Regions from separate parts of the Bacillus luti genome, predicted to be linked through region 2. Evidence: riboswitches for the same ligand, from Rfam matches in the RefSeq annotation. Region 2 holds a riboswitch; the other holds the start of a gene.
What was found. A riboswitch is a leader RNA that binds a small molecule or an ion and turns the genes downstream of it on or off. The one in region 2 is predicted to bind magnesium.
Positions count from the first base shown of each region.

Region 1: linked by a shared signal. The riboswitch ahead of mgtA (magnesium-translocating P-type ATPase) and the one ahead of EUC40_RS18065 (P-type ATPase actuator domain-containing protein) in region 2 are both predicted to bind magnesium.

Region 1 is NZ_CP040336.1:1,214,911-1,223,195, reverse strand. Features, by position in the region: gene proI (pyrroline-5-carboxylate reductase ProI) at 1-356, shown strand, start outside; gene sdaAA (L-serine ammonia-lyase, iron-sulfur-dependent, subunit alpha) at 404-1,282, opposite strand; gene sdaAB (L-serine ammonia-lyase, iron-sulfur-dependent subunit beta) at 1,301-1,960, opposite strand; gene rnz (ribonuclease Z) at 2,599-3,522, opposite strand; gene EUC40_RS06350 (DUF3932 family protein) at 3,712-3,963, shown strand; M-box (ykoK) riboswitch at 4,148-4,315, shown strand; gene mgtA (magnesium-translocating P-type ATPase) at 4,647-7,352, shown strand; gene EUC40_RS06340 (MgtC/SapB family protein) at 7,579-8,280, shown strand.
Region 2 is NZ_CP040336.1:3,572,861-3,581,145, reverse strand. Features, by position in the region: gene EUC40_RS18115 (DUF3931 domain-containing protein) at 1-56, opposite strand, end outside; gene EUC40_RS18110 (GNAT family N-acetyltransferase) at 128-595, shown strand; gene EUC40_RS18105 (YpbS family protein) at 620-892, shown strand; gene EUC40_RS18100 (sulfurtransferase) at 895-1,728, shown strand; RNA gene ssrS (6S RNA) at 1,845-2,027, shown strand; RNA gene ssrS (6S RNA) at 2,049-2,232, shown strand; gene EUC40_RS18085 (hypothetical protein) at 2,287-2,736, opposite strand; gene EUC40_RS18080 (hypothetical protein) at 2,820-3,131, shown strand; gene EUC40_RS18075 (glutathionylspermidine synthase family protein) at 3,135-4,373, shown strand; gene EUC40_RS18070 (DUF350 domain-containing protein) at 4,366-4,752, shown strand; M-box (ykoK) riboswitch at 4,859-5,022, shown strand; gene EUC40_RS18065 (P-type ATPase actuator domain-containing protein) at 5,369-6,094, shown strand; gene EUC40_RS18060 (5'-3' exonuclease) at 6,223-7,089, shown strand; gene EUC40_RS18055 (FbpB family small basic protein) at 7,424-7,564, shown strand; gene EUC40_RS18050 (DUF7507 domain-containing protein) at 7,638-8,285, opposite strand, start outside.

The sequences.
Region 1 (8,285 bases), 2.4 Mb from region 2:
TAAAAGAAGATGATATGCATGCGGTCACTGCATTATCCGGAAGTGGACCAGCTTATATTTATTATGTAGTAGAAGCGATGGAAGAAGCCGCAAAAAAAATAGGCTTAAAAGAAGATGTTGCAAAATCACTTATTCTTCAAACGATGATTGGTGCTGCTGAAATGCTAAAAGCAAGCGAAAAACACCCTTCTATTTTGCGAAAGGAAATTACTTCTCCTGGCGGAACTACCGAAGCAGGCATTGAAGTGTTACAAGAACATAACTTTCAACAAACTTTAGTTTCATGTATTACGAAGGCAACGAAACGCTCACATGATCTCGGAAAAACATTAGAAGAAATTACGAAAGAAAAATAAAAAACGGAGCTCAAATTTACTTGAGCTCCGTTTTCTTATTATTACGCTTAATTATTAACTTTACCAAAAATTTCTTCTTGCAGACGACGACCAGTCGGTGTTGCTGCAAGTCCACCTTCAGCTGTTTCACGAAGTGCTACTGGCATCGTTTGCCCGATTCTAAACATTGCCTCAATTACTTCATCACATGGAATTGTACTAGTTACACCAGCTAATGCTAAATCAGCTGAAATCATCGCATTCGCAGCTCCTGCTGCATTACGTTTTACACAAGGTACTTCTACAAGTCCTGCAACAGGATCGCATACTAAACCAAGCATATTCTTTAATGAAATTGCCATCGCTGTAGCTGCTTGATCTTGTGTTCCACCAGCCATCTCAACTGCTGCTGCAGCCGCCATTCCACTTGCCGAACCAACTTCAGCTTGGCATCCTCCTGCCGCACCAGAAATACAAGCATTATTCGCAACAACCATCCCGAAAGCTCCTGCTGTAAATAAGAATTCAATCATTTCTTCACGTGTAGGCTGCAATTTTTCTCTTAGAGCAAACAGTACACCTGGTACTGTTCCAGCAGATCCTGCTGTTGGTGTTGCACAAATGATTCCCATCGCTGCGTTTACTTCATTTGTTGCAACAGCTTTACTCACTGCATCTAAAATCGTATCTCCAGATAAGCCTTTTCCACTGTTCATATACGTTTGAACTTTTACAGCGTCTCCGCCAGTTAAACCAGTTGGTGATTTTACGCCACGAATACCTCGTTCTACCGCTTGTTCCATCACGACTAAGTTTTTTTCCATACCAGCAATTACTTCTTCACGTGAAATACTTCTAGTTTCCATTTCACATTGAATCATAATTTCTGCGATTTTCACATTTTGTTCTTTAGCTTGCGCCACTAGTTCCGCTGCGTTCCGAAACATGGTGTGTCCCCCCTGCAATTAATCCATAATAGTTACTTGACATATATTTTGTTCCGCTTTTATTTCTTCAATCACTTCATCTGCTAACAGTTCATCTGTTTCGATGACCATAAGTGCTCTTCTTCCTTTTTCTTTACGAGAAACACTCATTGTACTAATGTTAATCTCATGTTTCGCAAGGATTGAAGCTACTGATGCAATAGCACCAAAGCGATCGTTATTTACAATAAGAAGTGCTGGGCTCGTTCCTGATAATTGTAGATCAAAGCCATTTAACTCTACCACTTCGATTTTACCACCACCAATAGAACATGCAACAACTTCAATTTCTTCCTCTCCTTTATACAAACGAATTCTCGCTGTATTTGGGTGAGGTGCATTTGCATCTTCTTCAATAAACTCCACTTCAATTTCGCGCTCTTTTGCAATGTCTAATGCATCTGGAATACGTAAATCATCTGTTTCAAATCCAAGTATTCCACCAATTAACGCCACATCCGTACCGTGCCCACGATACGTTTTTGCAAATGATCCGTATAATGAAATACTAACCCTCTCTGGTTCATGACGAAACAGTTGGCGAGCAACTTGCCCCATTCTTGCTGCCCCTGCTGTATGTGAACTTGATGGACCAATCATAACCGGACCAATAATATCAAATACCGAGCGATACTTCATCAGAATTCCCCCTAAACCTCTATGAAAATTTTTTACCATTCTATTAAGCTACCGCATCTATTGCTTTTCCAGCCGTATCACGAATTTGCCCCGCTATACGAATTGGATAGTTTTTGAATAAAGGTGAACCAATATATCCTAAAATAATACCTGATACCATAGCATTACTTTCATTTAAAATGATATAAGATAACCAGCAATTAAGCCTGGTAGCAATCCAAAGTTTAACACAGAAGCCTCTACAATCATAGCATAAACAGGAGATACACCTCTCACTAAATACAACTATGCCTTCTAGACTACCCACTGATTGTCCAACCTCTTTTAAAAATGGTATTTCAAATAAATTATAATGTGCCCTCATTATAGCTTGTTTTTTATAAAACGCTTACTTTTATTGAATTTTAAAATTTCTGAATAAAAATCTTATTTTCTCATTTGTATTACTTGTACGTACATCTTCTTGTGTAACAGTTTTTCTAAACAATCGGTATTTCGTATTTTTACCCTATATATTCAAGGCATTATAAACTTCTGTATTATACAAGTATAACTATAAAATGATAACAGTTTCTTACTCATTTTTTTGAAAATAAAAAAATGGTAAACATAAGTCACCATTTTTTTTATTGAAATTATTATCTTCCTACTGGGAATGATTTCAAATCCGCTGCTATTTCCGTATTAGAAAATACTTCCCTTGCTTCTTCCAATAATTTCTTATATGTATCGCCTTGATAACGAGAACTAATATGAGTCAATATTAATCGTTTCGCATTTGCTTGAAGTGCAATACTCGCAGCCTGCTTAGATGTAGAATGAAAATAATCATACGCTTGTTGTTCATCTTCTGCTGCGAAAGTTGCCTCATGAACAAGTACATCGGCGTCTTGTGCTAGCTCTCTACTTGCTTCGCAATATCGTGTATCACCTAAAATGGTAATAATTCTCCCTTTTTGAGACGGACCGATAAAATCTTTTCCATTTAGCATTGTCCCATTCTCTAATTCAACTACTTCCCCATCTTTTAAACGTTTAAAAATTGGACCTGGTTTCACACCCATTTCTAAGAGCTTATCGACTAAAAGTGCTCCCTGTATATCTTTCTCTACAATACGGTATCCGAGACATTCAATGCCATGCGACAATCTTTTCGTTTCTACATAGAACTCATTATCTTCAAACACGGTGCCTTCTTCCTCTATCTCAACAACTTCAAGTGGATATTTGACATGTGTTGTACTTACCGATAATGCTACTTCAATAAATTGTTTAATTCCTTTTGGTCCATATACCGTTAATGGTGTAGTCCCTCCTTGAAACGAACGACTACCTAATAAACCAGGCAATCCAAAAATATGATCACCATGTAAATGGGTAATAAATATTTTTTCAATGCGGCGTGGGCGTACAGATGTATGTAATATTTGATGTTGTGTCGCCTCGCCACAGTCAAATAACCAAGTCTGTCCTCGTTCTTCTAACAACTGCAAAGCAATTGCTGAAACATTCCTTCCTTTTGAAGGAACACCTGCACCAGTTCCTAAAAATACAAATTCCACTTTCTTTCCTCCAGCTCTTTATATAATCTATCTCTCATCTTACGGAATGTTATTTCAAATGGCAAATTGAATTTACATAACCAATCATCTAGACAACTATATAACACGAACATTATGATCAAAAAACTTAGTAATTGTTCGTGTTTTATGCTAAAATAAATATACTACATTTTAAGGGAGCGTTTTATTATGAAAGAAGTATTTCGTTTACAAACTGATTTTTCATCTTCATTTGATCGCTGGGTAAGTTCTTTCGTGTCTGATCACCCAGCACAATTAGAATGGACGACTTTAAAAGAATTAATCCATGAATATACAACATCCCATACAAATGAGACGTTGCCAACTTATATTTCTTCAGCTTTAACATATTACGCACAACGCGTTTCAACAACAAATCGTTCAGAGATTGTTATTTTTGAAAATGCTACAATCTCATAATCTATAATAAAAAGCACTGTAATCAGTGCTTTTTATTTATGCTCATTACAGTATTTATTTTCCAACTTCATTTCAAAAAACTCCTCTTATTTCCTACTATATAGCCACCATAAACCTGTTTGATTTTTCAAAAAATATATTGACACTATAAAATTTCAGTGCTAACATTCAACATGTAATTGAATACGGTCTCTGTTAGGTGAGGCTCCTGTATAGAGAAACGCTGCTGCCCAAAAATGTCGAGAGACGCCAATGGGTCAACAGGAAAGGTCGGAATGAAGGCCTTTTTTAACGTAGCTGGTTTCAGTACCTATGCTATACAGTGCTAAAACTCAACGAGGGAGAGGTGCGTGAATTTTGTCATACACAAAAACTGTTTTTATCTATGTTTACTAACAGTATTTGTTGTGGACTCTTTTAACTGCGAATTTAGACCTTTACTCGTTTTGAGTAAAGGTCTTTTTACGTATATATGCACCTTACTATGAAACAAACATAGCATATTCAGAAACTACTAAATTGTACGGAGGTGAGGAACAGTTGGCAATTGATGATTCGGCCCAGATACCCATATGTTTTACGTTAATATTTCACCATGTAGGTAGGAAAGAAACTGTTCCTCCTAATTTTAAATAGTCGAGTAACAGCTTGTTTCCTCCTTCATGAAAAAGGAGGAACTACCAATGTTAAATTTACAAAAACAAGAAACAAAGCATTCATACGATCAAGATTGTATGAAAACAAATAATGGATTACTGGTGGAAATCGCAACACAAGATGTAAACAACACTTTACAAATTTTAGAAACAACAGAAGATGGACTCTCTAAACTAGAAGCGTCTCGTAGACTTTCTTTATATGGACCGAATGAAATCGCTCATAATAAAACATCGCCTTGGTACGTTCAATTTCTATTAGCATTTAAAAATCCGTTTATTTTTGTTTTATTAGCTCTAGGTGCACTCTCTTTTTTCACAGATGACATACAAGGAACCCTTGTTGTATCTGTGATGGTAATGCTAAGTGCGACGATTCGCTTTTTACAAGAATTTCGTTCCCAAAAAGCTGCGGATCAGTTAAAAGCAATGGTTCGAACAACGGCGAGCGTCTTTAGAATAGATGGATTTTTACACGAAACAAAACACCTAATGAATTTAAAGCAAAATGATACAACGGAAATTCCAATTGAAGAACTTGTACCTGGCGATATTATTTCACTTTCAGCCGGTGATATCGTTCCGGCTGATGTGCGTATTGTATCGGCTAAAGACTTATTTGTAAATCAATCTTCTTTAACAGGCGAAGCACTTCCAGTTGAAAAATACGAAAACTGCTACCATACAGAAAATAAACATCTATTACCGAAAAGCACGAAAAAAAATTACAATCCACTCGAAATGGAAAACCTTTGCTTCATGGGGACAAATATTGTAAGTGGTAGCGCAAAAGCTGTTGTCATCTCAACAAGTACCGATACGTATTTCGGCTCTTTAGCAAATAAAGTAATCGGTAAGCGCGTAGAAACAAGCTTTGATAAAGGTGTAAATAAAGTAAGCTGGCTCTTAATTACATTCATGCTTATCATGGCACCTATCGTTCTTCTCATTAACGGATTCACAAAAGGGGATTGGCAAGAGGCTTTCTTCTTCGCTATCGCTATTGCTGTTGGTCTCACACCTGAAATGTTACCAATGATTGTAACTGCTAATTTAGCTAAAGGTGCGGTTAACATGTCTAAGCAAAAAGTAATTGTCAAACAGCTAAATTCTATTCAAAATTTAGGGGCTATGAATATTCTTTGTACAGATAAAACGGGAACTTTAACAGAAGATAAAGTTGTACTTGTCAGGCACTTAGATCCTAACGGTAATACATGTAATCGTGTATTGTACTTTGCCTATTTAAATAGCTTCTATCAAACAGGATTGAAAAATTTAATAGATAAAGCCGTTATGAAACATACAGAAGAAAACCAAAAATTTGATCCATCCGTTTTTCAAAAACTAGATGAAATTCCATTTGATTTTGCGCGTCGGCGTATGTCTGTCATTGTGAAAAACAATTCAGGTGAACATACAATGGTTTGTAAAGGGGCAGTAGAAGAAATTTTATCTATTTGCAACTACACTGAAGTAGATGGCAAAATTGTTTCTCTTAGCGATGACATGTGCTTAAATGTAAAACAACTAAGTGAGACATTGAATAGTGAAGGTATGCGTGTTATTGCTGTAGCTTATAAAAAAGATAGACCAACAAATAATAAAGAATACGTCGTACAAGATGAAAATGATATGATTCTCGCTGGATATATTGGCTTTTTAGATCCACCGAAACCATCTGCATCTGCGGCAATTCAAGCATTACAAAAACATGGTGTACAAGTAAAAATTTTAACTGGCGATAACGAAATCGTGACAAAAAAAGTTTGTAAAGAAGTTGGATTAAGTATCGGCGAGCCTGTTCTTGGTTACGAAATCGATGCTTTACCTGATAAAGCATTAGCAAAACTAGCCGAAGAAACAACTGTATTTGCTAAACTAAATCCAATGCAAAAATCTCGCATTATACGAGTATTACAAGGAAACGGACACACTGTAGGTTATATGGGAGATGGCATTAACGATGCCGTAGCTTTGCGTGAGGCTGATGTTGGAATATGTGTTGACACTGCAACTGATATCGCAAAAGAATCTTCCGATATTATTCTACTTGAAAAAAGTTTAATGATATTAGAAGCGGGTATTTTAGAAGGACGCACTACATTCGGGAATATTTTGAAATATATTAAAATGACAGCAAGCTCTAACTTCGGAAATGTATTTAGTGTGTTAGTAGCAAGTGCCTTCATTCCCTTCTTGCCGATGCTTGCCATTCACCTTTTAATTCAAAACTTGCTTTATGATATTTCACAACTGTCTATTCCATGGGACAAAATGGATAAAGAGTTTTTAGAAAAACCAAGAAAATGGGATACCGCAAACTTACGGAACTTCATTATTTGCATCGGTCCCATTAGTTCCATATTTGACATTATCACATATGTAGTTATGTGGAACGTCTTCGGTGCAAATACAGCTAGCGAACAATCATTATTCCAATCCGGGTGGTTTGTCGTTGGATTACTAACACAAACTTTAATTGTTCATATGATAAGAACACAGAAAATTCCATTCATTCAAAGTACTGCATCTGCACCGGTTCTTTTATTAACCGCTTGTATTATGGCAATTGGCATTTACATTCCATTCTCACCACTCGGAGCAGCCGTTGGATTACAAGCATTACCACTTAGCTATTTCCCTTGGTTAGTAGGAATACTATTAGGCTATGCTTTCTTAACACAGCTCCTAAAAAAAGTTTATATTAAAAAGTTTCATAGCTGGTTATAAAGTGAAGCTTTAATCAGTGGGGGGGTTTTTCATCCCCACTGATTATTAGCCCACACCAATCGGGCTTTTATGGGCAGTTGTTCCCCTCCTAACTGCTTTATTTTCGCTTAATTTTGAGGTAGGGATCTTACTGCCCGTTAATGCGGGATAAAGATGAGAATGAGCGGGTACTACCCGCTCATTCTCAAAAACATAACTTGGACTTATATGTATGGAGGTGACCATGATGGTATGGTATGACATTATATTAAGATTATTTATTGCAATTATTGTAGGTGCTTGCATCGGAATGGAACGGCAATGGAGACACAGGATGGCTGGATTAAGGACAAATGCTCTCGTATCACTTGGTGCCTGTATATTTGTTTTATTATCCGTCATGCTTGATCACGATGCTAGCCCCTCACGTATTGCCGCTCAAGTCGTCAGTGGGATTGGTTTTTTAGGAGGCGGCGTTATTATCCGCGATGGCTTTAGTATTAGAGGACTTAATACTGCGGCTACCCTATGGTGTGCAGCCGCTGTTGGTACTCTTACAGGTGCTGGTTTTCTCGTTGCAGCTATATTAGGTGCAGCCGGCGTTTTATTAGCAAATATACTCCTTCGCCCAATCGCTCTCTTTATGAATAAGAAATCAAAAGAAGAATCACCTGAACAAACAAACTACTTCCTTTCTCTTACTTGTTCAGAAGAAAATGAAGCACATATTCGTTTTTTACTTATGCATATGGTAAGTTCAGAAGGTCTCGGTTTAAAAGAATTGTATAGTGAAGATGTAGACTCTAATCAAAAAGTGTATATACAAGCTACATTACATTGCAAGACAAATGCAGCTGTCTTAATTGAAAAGATAGTAAGTAGAATGCTATTAGAGTCTGGTGTTACTGCAGCTGGATGGAAGACCTCATTAGATTTAGAAGCGAGTTAACCCGT
Region 2 (8,285 bases):
TTCTTCTTCTTTCCATCAATAGAGATGACGTTGCACTTTTTCTCATTGTTGTCCATGGTGAATCCCTCCTTTCTATTACTTATGGTAGACAAGGAGGGTTTAGAACAATAGAGAAGGGGGAATTTTGATGCCTGTTGTAATAGAGAATATCTCAAAAGAAGCTATACCGAAATCCTTATTGTTACTTGCCGATCCGAGTGAACGGCAAATTAATACATATGTGCAAAGAGGATTAACATATGTAGCTAAGCAAGAGGACCGAGTTGTCGGTGTATATGTTCTTTTGGAAACAAGGCCGAAGACGATGGAAATTATGAATATTGCGGTTGTAGAGTATATGCAAGGTAAAGGTATTGGAAAGAAGCTATTGAAGCATGCTGTAGAAACTGCTAAAGGATATGGTATGTCTAAACTTGAAGTTGGTACGGGTAATTCTAGTGTTTCACAGCTTGCCTTATATCAAAAATGCGGATTTCGTATTTTTTCTATTGATTTTGATTACTTTTCGAAGCATTATGAAGAAGAGATTATTGAAAATGGGATTGTATGTCGCGATATGATTCGGCTTGCAATGGAATTGAATGAGAAAGTATAACTTATTTATTAGGGGGAAGAGAAGATGGAAGTACATAAAGCAATTACAGCACATTCTCGTAAACAAAATGAAAGTGTAAAAGCATGTTTACAATTAGATGCGCAGCGTGAAGCAGCTATTGAAGCAGCCGTATCTCTTGCGTCAAATGGGAAAGAATTTTCGGTTGATGTCATTAATGTTGTAACAAAGCAAATTAATGATCTTGCAAAAAATGGTGTTACACTACAGCGTAAATATGTTACAGAAGAAATGGTTATGGAGTATGTAAGTCGTTTGCAAGAGAAAGAAGGTCGTTAAAGATGATTGTTACAGTCGAATGGTTACGTGAGCATATAGAAGATGAGAACGTCCGTATAATCGATTGTCGGTTTGATTTAGCGAATCCTAATTGGGGTAGAGAAAAGTATGAGGAAGAACATATTCCTCATGCGTTATATTTTGATTTAAATTTAGATTTATCAAGTCCTGTAACAGAACATGGCGGCCGTCATCCATTACCGAATATTGAAGAGTTTGCAGACAAGCTTTCGCAAGCTGGTATTGATGAACATACGACAGTAATTGCGTATGACAGTCAAGCTGGCGCAAATGCTTCTCGTTTATGGTGGTTACTCCGTTATGTAGGACATGAGAAAGTATATATATTAGACGGTGGATTTCCTGCTTGGAAAGAGAATGGATTATATATAACAGCGGAAGTACCTGTTGTTATACGAAAAACATTCAGAGCAAATATACAAGACCATATGCTTGTATCGATGGAAACGGTCAGAGAAAATATCCATGCAGGTATAGATGTTACGTTAATTGATTCTAGAGAACCGAGACGTTATGCTGGTGTAGAGGAACTTGTTGACCATACAGCGGGACATATTCCGACAGCAGTAAACTATTTTTGGAAGGATGGAGTGCTAGAATCAGGACACTTTAAAAATGAAGCTGAGCAACAAGATCGATTCCAAAACCTTTCGAAAGATAAGGAAACAATAGTGTATTGTGGTTCTGGCGTTACAGCGTGCCCCAATATCCTTGCACTGAAAGTAGCTGGATTCAAAAATGTGAAATTGTATGCAGGTAGCTGGAGTGATTGGATTTCTTATCCAGAAAATCAAATTGCAAAAGAAGAAGATTAATCACTTGCATGCGAAAAAAATTTGTATTAAAATAAGGTCACAAGCAAGAGATTGCTCGAAAAAGATTGTATTTTACACATTGGAAACAATGTGATAATATAACGACAAGTAAATAATACATCCTGCGGTGTACGTAACTTATTTATGTCTAAAACCGATGTTAGTTATACGGAAGCTCAATATTTAGCGACCATCATCAAGCCTTCCTTGTGGAGGAAGATGTACGGTAACTGTGAGGGCATCCACCTGCGAGTAGCGGGTTTTTGGACATTTACGAGGAGCGGCACGTGCGGGGGTCTTATTTCAACTAAACTTATATACAATTCCTACGGTGTACGTAGCTTATGCATGTCTTAAACCAATAAGTTTAATACGGAAGTTCAATATTTAAATGTAGCTAACAGGCCATCTTTTTAAGAGGGAAGTTACAAACATTTGTGAGAGCATCCACCTGTGAGAGCAGGTTTATGGACATCTAGAGAGAACGGCATATGTGGGGCTATATAAAAACCTTACGTTTTATACGTAAGGTTTTTTTGTTGCATAAAAATGTCGATATTATCTGGATTCACCTGTGAAGTTTCCATAATAAATATAGCACTTTCTGTCTTCATCGATCTCTCTTGAATCTAAGGCGAACTCCATATGTATGCCGTCTCGCTGAATATATATAATATCTGAATGAAGGGATGGTAAAAGTTCTTCATAGTTCCATACATCTTTACTATCAACTATGCTTGAGCTCGTTTCTCTGAGCTCTCTAATTTCAAAACCTATATGGGAGTATGTAGGATCTGAAGGATCATTTGCAAAAACTTCTTTTTGAATATATATAACTGCCGTTCCATCTGGATCTACTGAAGTTGCAGTAACAACATATGTATTTTTCTCTTTTATAAAATATTCACAAGTCATGCGTGCGATGATTTCAGAGTTAGAAATATTTGCGTAGTTCCATAAAGCAGGGTACCCGTTTGTTTCATCGTTGAGCCGATATTCTAAGCGCATTCTATCCCTCTTCTTCCTTTTTCTTCTACTTTATCATGGCTTCTTATATAATAGAAATATATTTTATAAAGGGGAGTGCGAAGGTGACAAAAACGAAATGGCTAGTAGGCGGTGTGTTAACGTCTTTAATGACGGGCACCTTATTTGGCTGCGCACAAGATGTTCCCCCCGAACCGAATGATAATAGTTGTTCAGATTGGGATTGGGATGATGAACTTGGGGTATGGCAGTGTGATGATAGTAGTTCAGGTTATCGAGGACATTACTTTTATGGGGGAACATACTATAAAAATAAATCCACTTTCAAAAATTCATCAGCGTTTAAGTCGTATCAATCGTCTGCGGAGTTTAAAGGGGGAATTGGAAGTGGTTCGAAGGGTGGATTCGGAGGATAAAATATGTCGCAATACATAAAGAAACGAAAAGAATTTTATGTGAAATATCCGAATTTTTGGTCGGATTTATATGAGAGTGAGTATAGTTTGTTTCATGTTTTTTCAATAACAGAAAAAGCTGTGAAACAAATACAATTAGCAACTGAACGAATGGGGAAAATATTTTTTAAGACTGCTAGAATTCTTCGGAGTTTATCTGATGAGCAACTTCTAGAGTTTGGTTTTCCACCTGCAAGCCTACCTTTTATTAGAATAAAAGGGCTGTATCCTGAATCTGTTATTTCACGATTTGATTTCGTCTTAACGGGCGATAACCAAATTAAAATGCTTGAATTTAACAGCGATACACCAACTTTTATTATGGAGTGCTTTCAAATGAATGGGGAAATTTGTGAAGAATTAGGCTATGATGATCCAAACTTGGGTCAAGAACGATTACTTTCTTCTGGTGTTACAAAAGCCGTAATGGAAGCAATAAAGGGAATAGACAATCCAAATGTTGTTTTTACAGCACATCACGAACATATAGAGGATTGGAATACGACGGTGTATTTGAGTCAGCTATGCCATGTTGAAAATAAAGTAGTGCCGATGTCAGAACTTAGAATTACAAAGGATGCTTTAGTGGATAGGGATGGAGTGCAGATTGATGTTTTATATCGCCAAACATATCCGATAGAAGATTTAGTTGAGGATCAAGATCCTGAAACAGGAGATTTAGTAGGTGTGGAACTGCTGCAACTTGTAAAAGCGGGAAAGCTTTTTATTATAAATCCTTTGTCAGCATTTTTACTTCAGCCAAAATCAATTCAGTGTCTTATTTGGGGATTAGCAGAAGCAGGGGCTTTTTATACACGTGAGGAACAACAGTGGATTAAAGAATATATGTTACCTACATATTTAGAACCAGATTTATTTTTAGGAAAAGGTTCTTTCGTTCAAAAGCCTTCATTTGGTAGAGAAGGAGACACAATTACGATTCGTGATAAGGAAAAAAATATTATGATTCAAAATGTACATCAAACATATAAATCGTCACTTCCGATATTTCAAAAATATACAGAACTTCCAGTCATATTTTTAGAAACTGAAAAAGGGATGGAGAAATTATCGTATGTGTTTGGTTCGTTTTTAATCGCTGGAAAAGCGAGTAGTATCGGTATTCGCGCTGGGGAAAAAATTACGGGGAATGAATCGTACTATTTACCAATAGGTATGAAAAAGGAGGAAAAAAATGCTTAATTTTTTATTATATTTAGCAGTAACACTCGGACTTTTAGGAATTGGTCTTTTTTTGATGGAAGTGACAACGAAAGTAAAGGAATTTAAGTTAATGGCTCAAGGAAATAAGGCGGTAAGCTATGTGCTTGGAGGAAGATTACTTGGGCTAGCAATTGTTTTATATTCGACAGCAGCTAATTCCATTTCACTGCTTGATATGGTTTCATGGGGAGCAGTTGGGATCTTGGCTCAAATTATTGTCTTTTATTTAGCTGAGTGGCTTACACCACGCTTTAATATAAACAAAAGCCTCGAAGAAGATAATCAAGCAGTCGGCCTTTTTCTTATGTTTTTATCGCTTGCAATTGGGATTGTAATTGCGGGTTGTATAACGTATTAAAAATTTTACGTTAGTTTATATGTAGTTTCATCATCCCTTTCGAAAAAATTATAGGCTACTGTTGACATCTATTTTAAATAAGAGTAACATTTTCTATGTAATGAAAATAAGTCTCTGTTAGGTGAGGCTCCTGTATAGAGAAATGCTACTGCCCAAAAATGTCGAGAGACGCCAATGGGTCAACAGGAATGATCGAATTAAGGTTTTTCTTAACGTAGCTGGTAATGTACCTATGCTATACAGTGCTAAAACTCGACGAGGGAGAGGTCTGTAGATTTCTAATGATATTAGAAATCGCTTATTTGTGTATGTAAAGACCCCTACTCTCTTAAGAGTAGGGGTCTTTTTTGTTACCAATCTATGAGTAATTTCATAGTATAAACTATAAAAATAAACGAGGAGGTGAGGAGCATGTCGAATTCTGACTCGGTTCCGTTACCCATATACTTCAAATCAAAAATATATGATGTAGGCAGGAAACGACTTGTTCCTCCCTCTATATTTATCATAATGTAGCGTTTATTTACATATTTAAGCGCTAAACACTTTCACGATAAAGTGGATAAATTGAGAAACAAAGCGTTTCTTCCTATGTTGTAAAGGAGGAGACGATAATATGTTATATGCAAACAAAACTGTGGGTAACACATCATATAAACTAAGTAAAAAATCAATGAAAGAACAAACAATGCTTCAAAAAAATAAAGATTTATTAATTGAAATCGCAACAAGAGATGTGAAATCTGTATTTGCGTATTTTAAAACAACTCGAGACGGCCTATCCATGAAAGAAGCACAAAAACGTATTCAAGTATACGGTCGAAATGAATTGATTTCAAAAAGAGCACGTATTGCAGAAGTAATGATAAAGCTAAGTGGAATGATTCCAGGTCTTTCAAAACAACATGTGCGTGATGGATTACAATGTGAAAAAATTACTGTGTCTCGAGTAGAATGTTCAAGTGTAACAGGTTTAAATGGTGAATTGAAAATGATGAATTTGCCAGTACAAGAGCTTGTTCCTGGCGATATGATTTTTCTTTCAGAAGGTGATACAGTACCAGCAGATGTACGTATCATTTATGCGAATGATTTATTAGTAAATGAATCTGTGCTAACAGGAAATGATGCAAGTGTTGAGAAATTTGAAAGTTGCTATCATCTTGAGCGTAAGCGATTTATTCCTTTAAAACGAATGAAAGACTACAATCCACTTGAACTTGAAAACGTGTGTTTCAAAGGGACATATATTGTTGGTGGAAATGCAAAGGCTGTAGTTGTTTCGACTGGGAAAAATACGTATGCAGGAATTCTTCATACTTGTTGTAGTAGAACGTCTTAATGTGTAAATGATGCTAAATATACAAAAACAATGTATAATAGACAAAGTTGAACAACGTAGAATGGTAATCTATTTATATAACCTTACGTCATAACGTGGGGTTATTATTTTTTGGTAGGAGAGGGATTATGAAAAAGGTATTATTAGTTGATGGTATGGCACTATTATTTCGTGCTTTTTATGCAACAAGTGTCTACGGACAATTTATGAAACGACAAGATGGTACCCCGACGAACGGGATTCATGGTTATATGAAACATTTATTAACAGCTATGCAAGCAATTGAACCGACACATATCGTAACATGCTGGGATATGGGAAGTACGACATTTAGAACAGAATCGTTCTCAAATTATAAAGCAAATCGTGCAGCGCCGCCAGAAGAATTAATTCCGCAATTTGATTTAGTACAAGAAATGACTGCTAAATTATCTATTCCGGTCATCGGTATGAAAGGATATGAAGCAGATGATTGTATCGGTACGCTTGCAAAACAATACTGCAATGAAGCGGAAGTTTATATTTTAACAGGTGATACAGATTTACTTCAACTTGTTGATAAGAACGTTAAAGTTATGCTCTTGCGTAAAGGAATCGGAAATTACGAGTATTACACACCAGAGAAAATCATGGAAGAAAAAGGTGTGGAACCATGGCAAATCGTTCATGCGAAAGCGTTCATGGGGGATACGAGTGATAATTATCCTGGCGTAAAAGGTATCGGTGAAAAAACAGCGTATAAGCTTATTCAAGAGCACGGAACAGTATCAGCTGTACTAGAAAACGTAGCCTCATTAACGAAAGCACAGCGTACAAAAATTGAGAGTGATTTAGAGAACTTAAATATTTCATTACAATTAGCACAAATTCATTGTGAAGTTCCTATTTCATGTTCACTAGAAGAAGGATTACACACAATGGATGAAGAAAAACTTAGATTCGTTTGTGAAGAAATGAATTGGGGAAGACCTGAAATATTAATAAATATGTTATAAGAAGTAGAAAGGCCGATTAAATATTTTTAATCGGTCTTTCTTTTTTGTTCACAAAGTTGTCAGAAAATAAACGGAATTTTCATATGAAGTTCAAATGGAATTCACAACAATCAATTATTATAAGAACACACAGATAATTCTTTATCTTTTATCCCGCTTTAATGGGCAGTAAGACCCCCGCCTCAAAATTTAGCAAAAGCACAAAATTTAGATGGGGGATCAACTGCCCATAAAAGTCCGATTGGTTCAACTAATAATCAGTGGGGGATGAAGAAAACCCCCACTGATTAAAGTTTCACTTTATATAAACCATCCCCCAAGGAGGAAAATGAAAATGCGAAAAAAAATGAGAAAATCCTTTAAACAATTATTAATAGAAAATAAACAATCCCTACTAACGAATAAGGAAAATATGAAAGAAATTGAAGATCGGATTGAGAAACGACACGTAGCATATAGCGCTACTAGCAATTGAGTATTATCATTTTGTTCGTGAAAAAAGCTTGTAGTTTGGAGAGTATCCAAACTACAAGCTTTTTCTTTTTTGATTACCGCCACCAAATCCAAAAGTAATTTCGTATATTCCGAGGAGTAATGCGTATAAAGCGTTCCCCGTCAAAGAAGCAATTTAAATTTGGAAGTGTTTCATCTGGATTTTCTGGAATAAAGGTGACGACGTTTTCATTACTTGTAATGGTTACGATAATTGGTGGATCTGTAGGAGTGGTTTGAAGTTGTAAAGAAACATTTGCACTGTTTTTAAATTCATTATTAACAGGCGGGTTTATCACTTGTACTGTGAATAACACGATAATTGTTTCATTTGGTTCCAAATGAGTAGCGATTAGGAAACCGACATTCGGATTTGCTAGTGGAGCGTGCTCACCATTAATCATGACAGTTTCATTCATAAATTGTAAATCTGCTGGAATGGTGTCTTGTAAAGAAACGTTTATAAGTGAAATGTTAGAAGTATTTGTAATTTGAACCGTATAATCAAAATATTGATTTAAATAAGCTGAGCTGACAGAAGCATTTTTTATTACTGCTGCAGTAATAAATTGAACTGGTATGCGGACAATATTTGAATTAACGATGAGAGTAATAATTGGATCCTGTGGTGTCAATTGGAAAGCGGCTGTAACTGTTGCAGAATTTATAATTGTACTGTTTGAAGGAATAGAAGTTACAAGAAC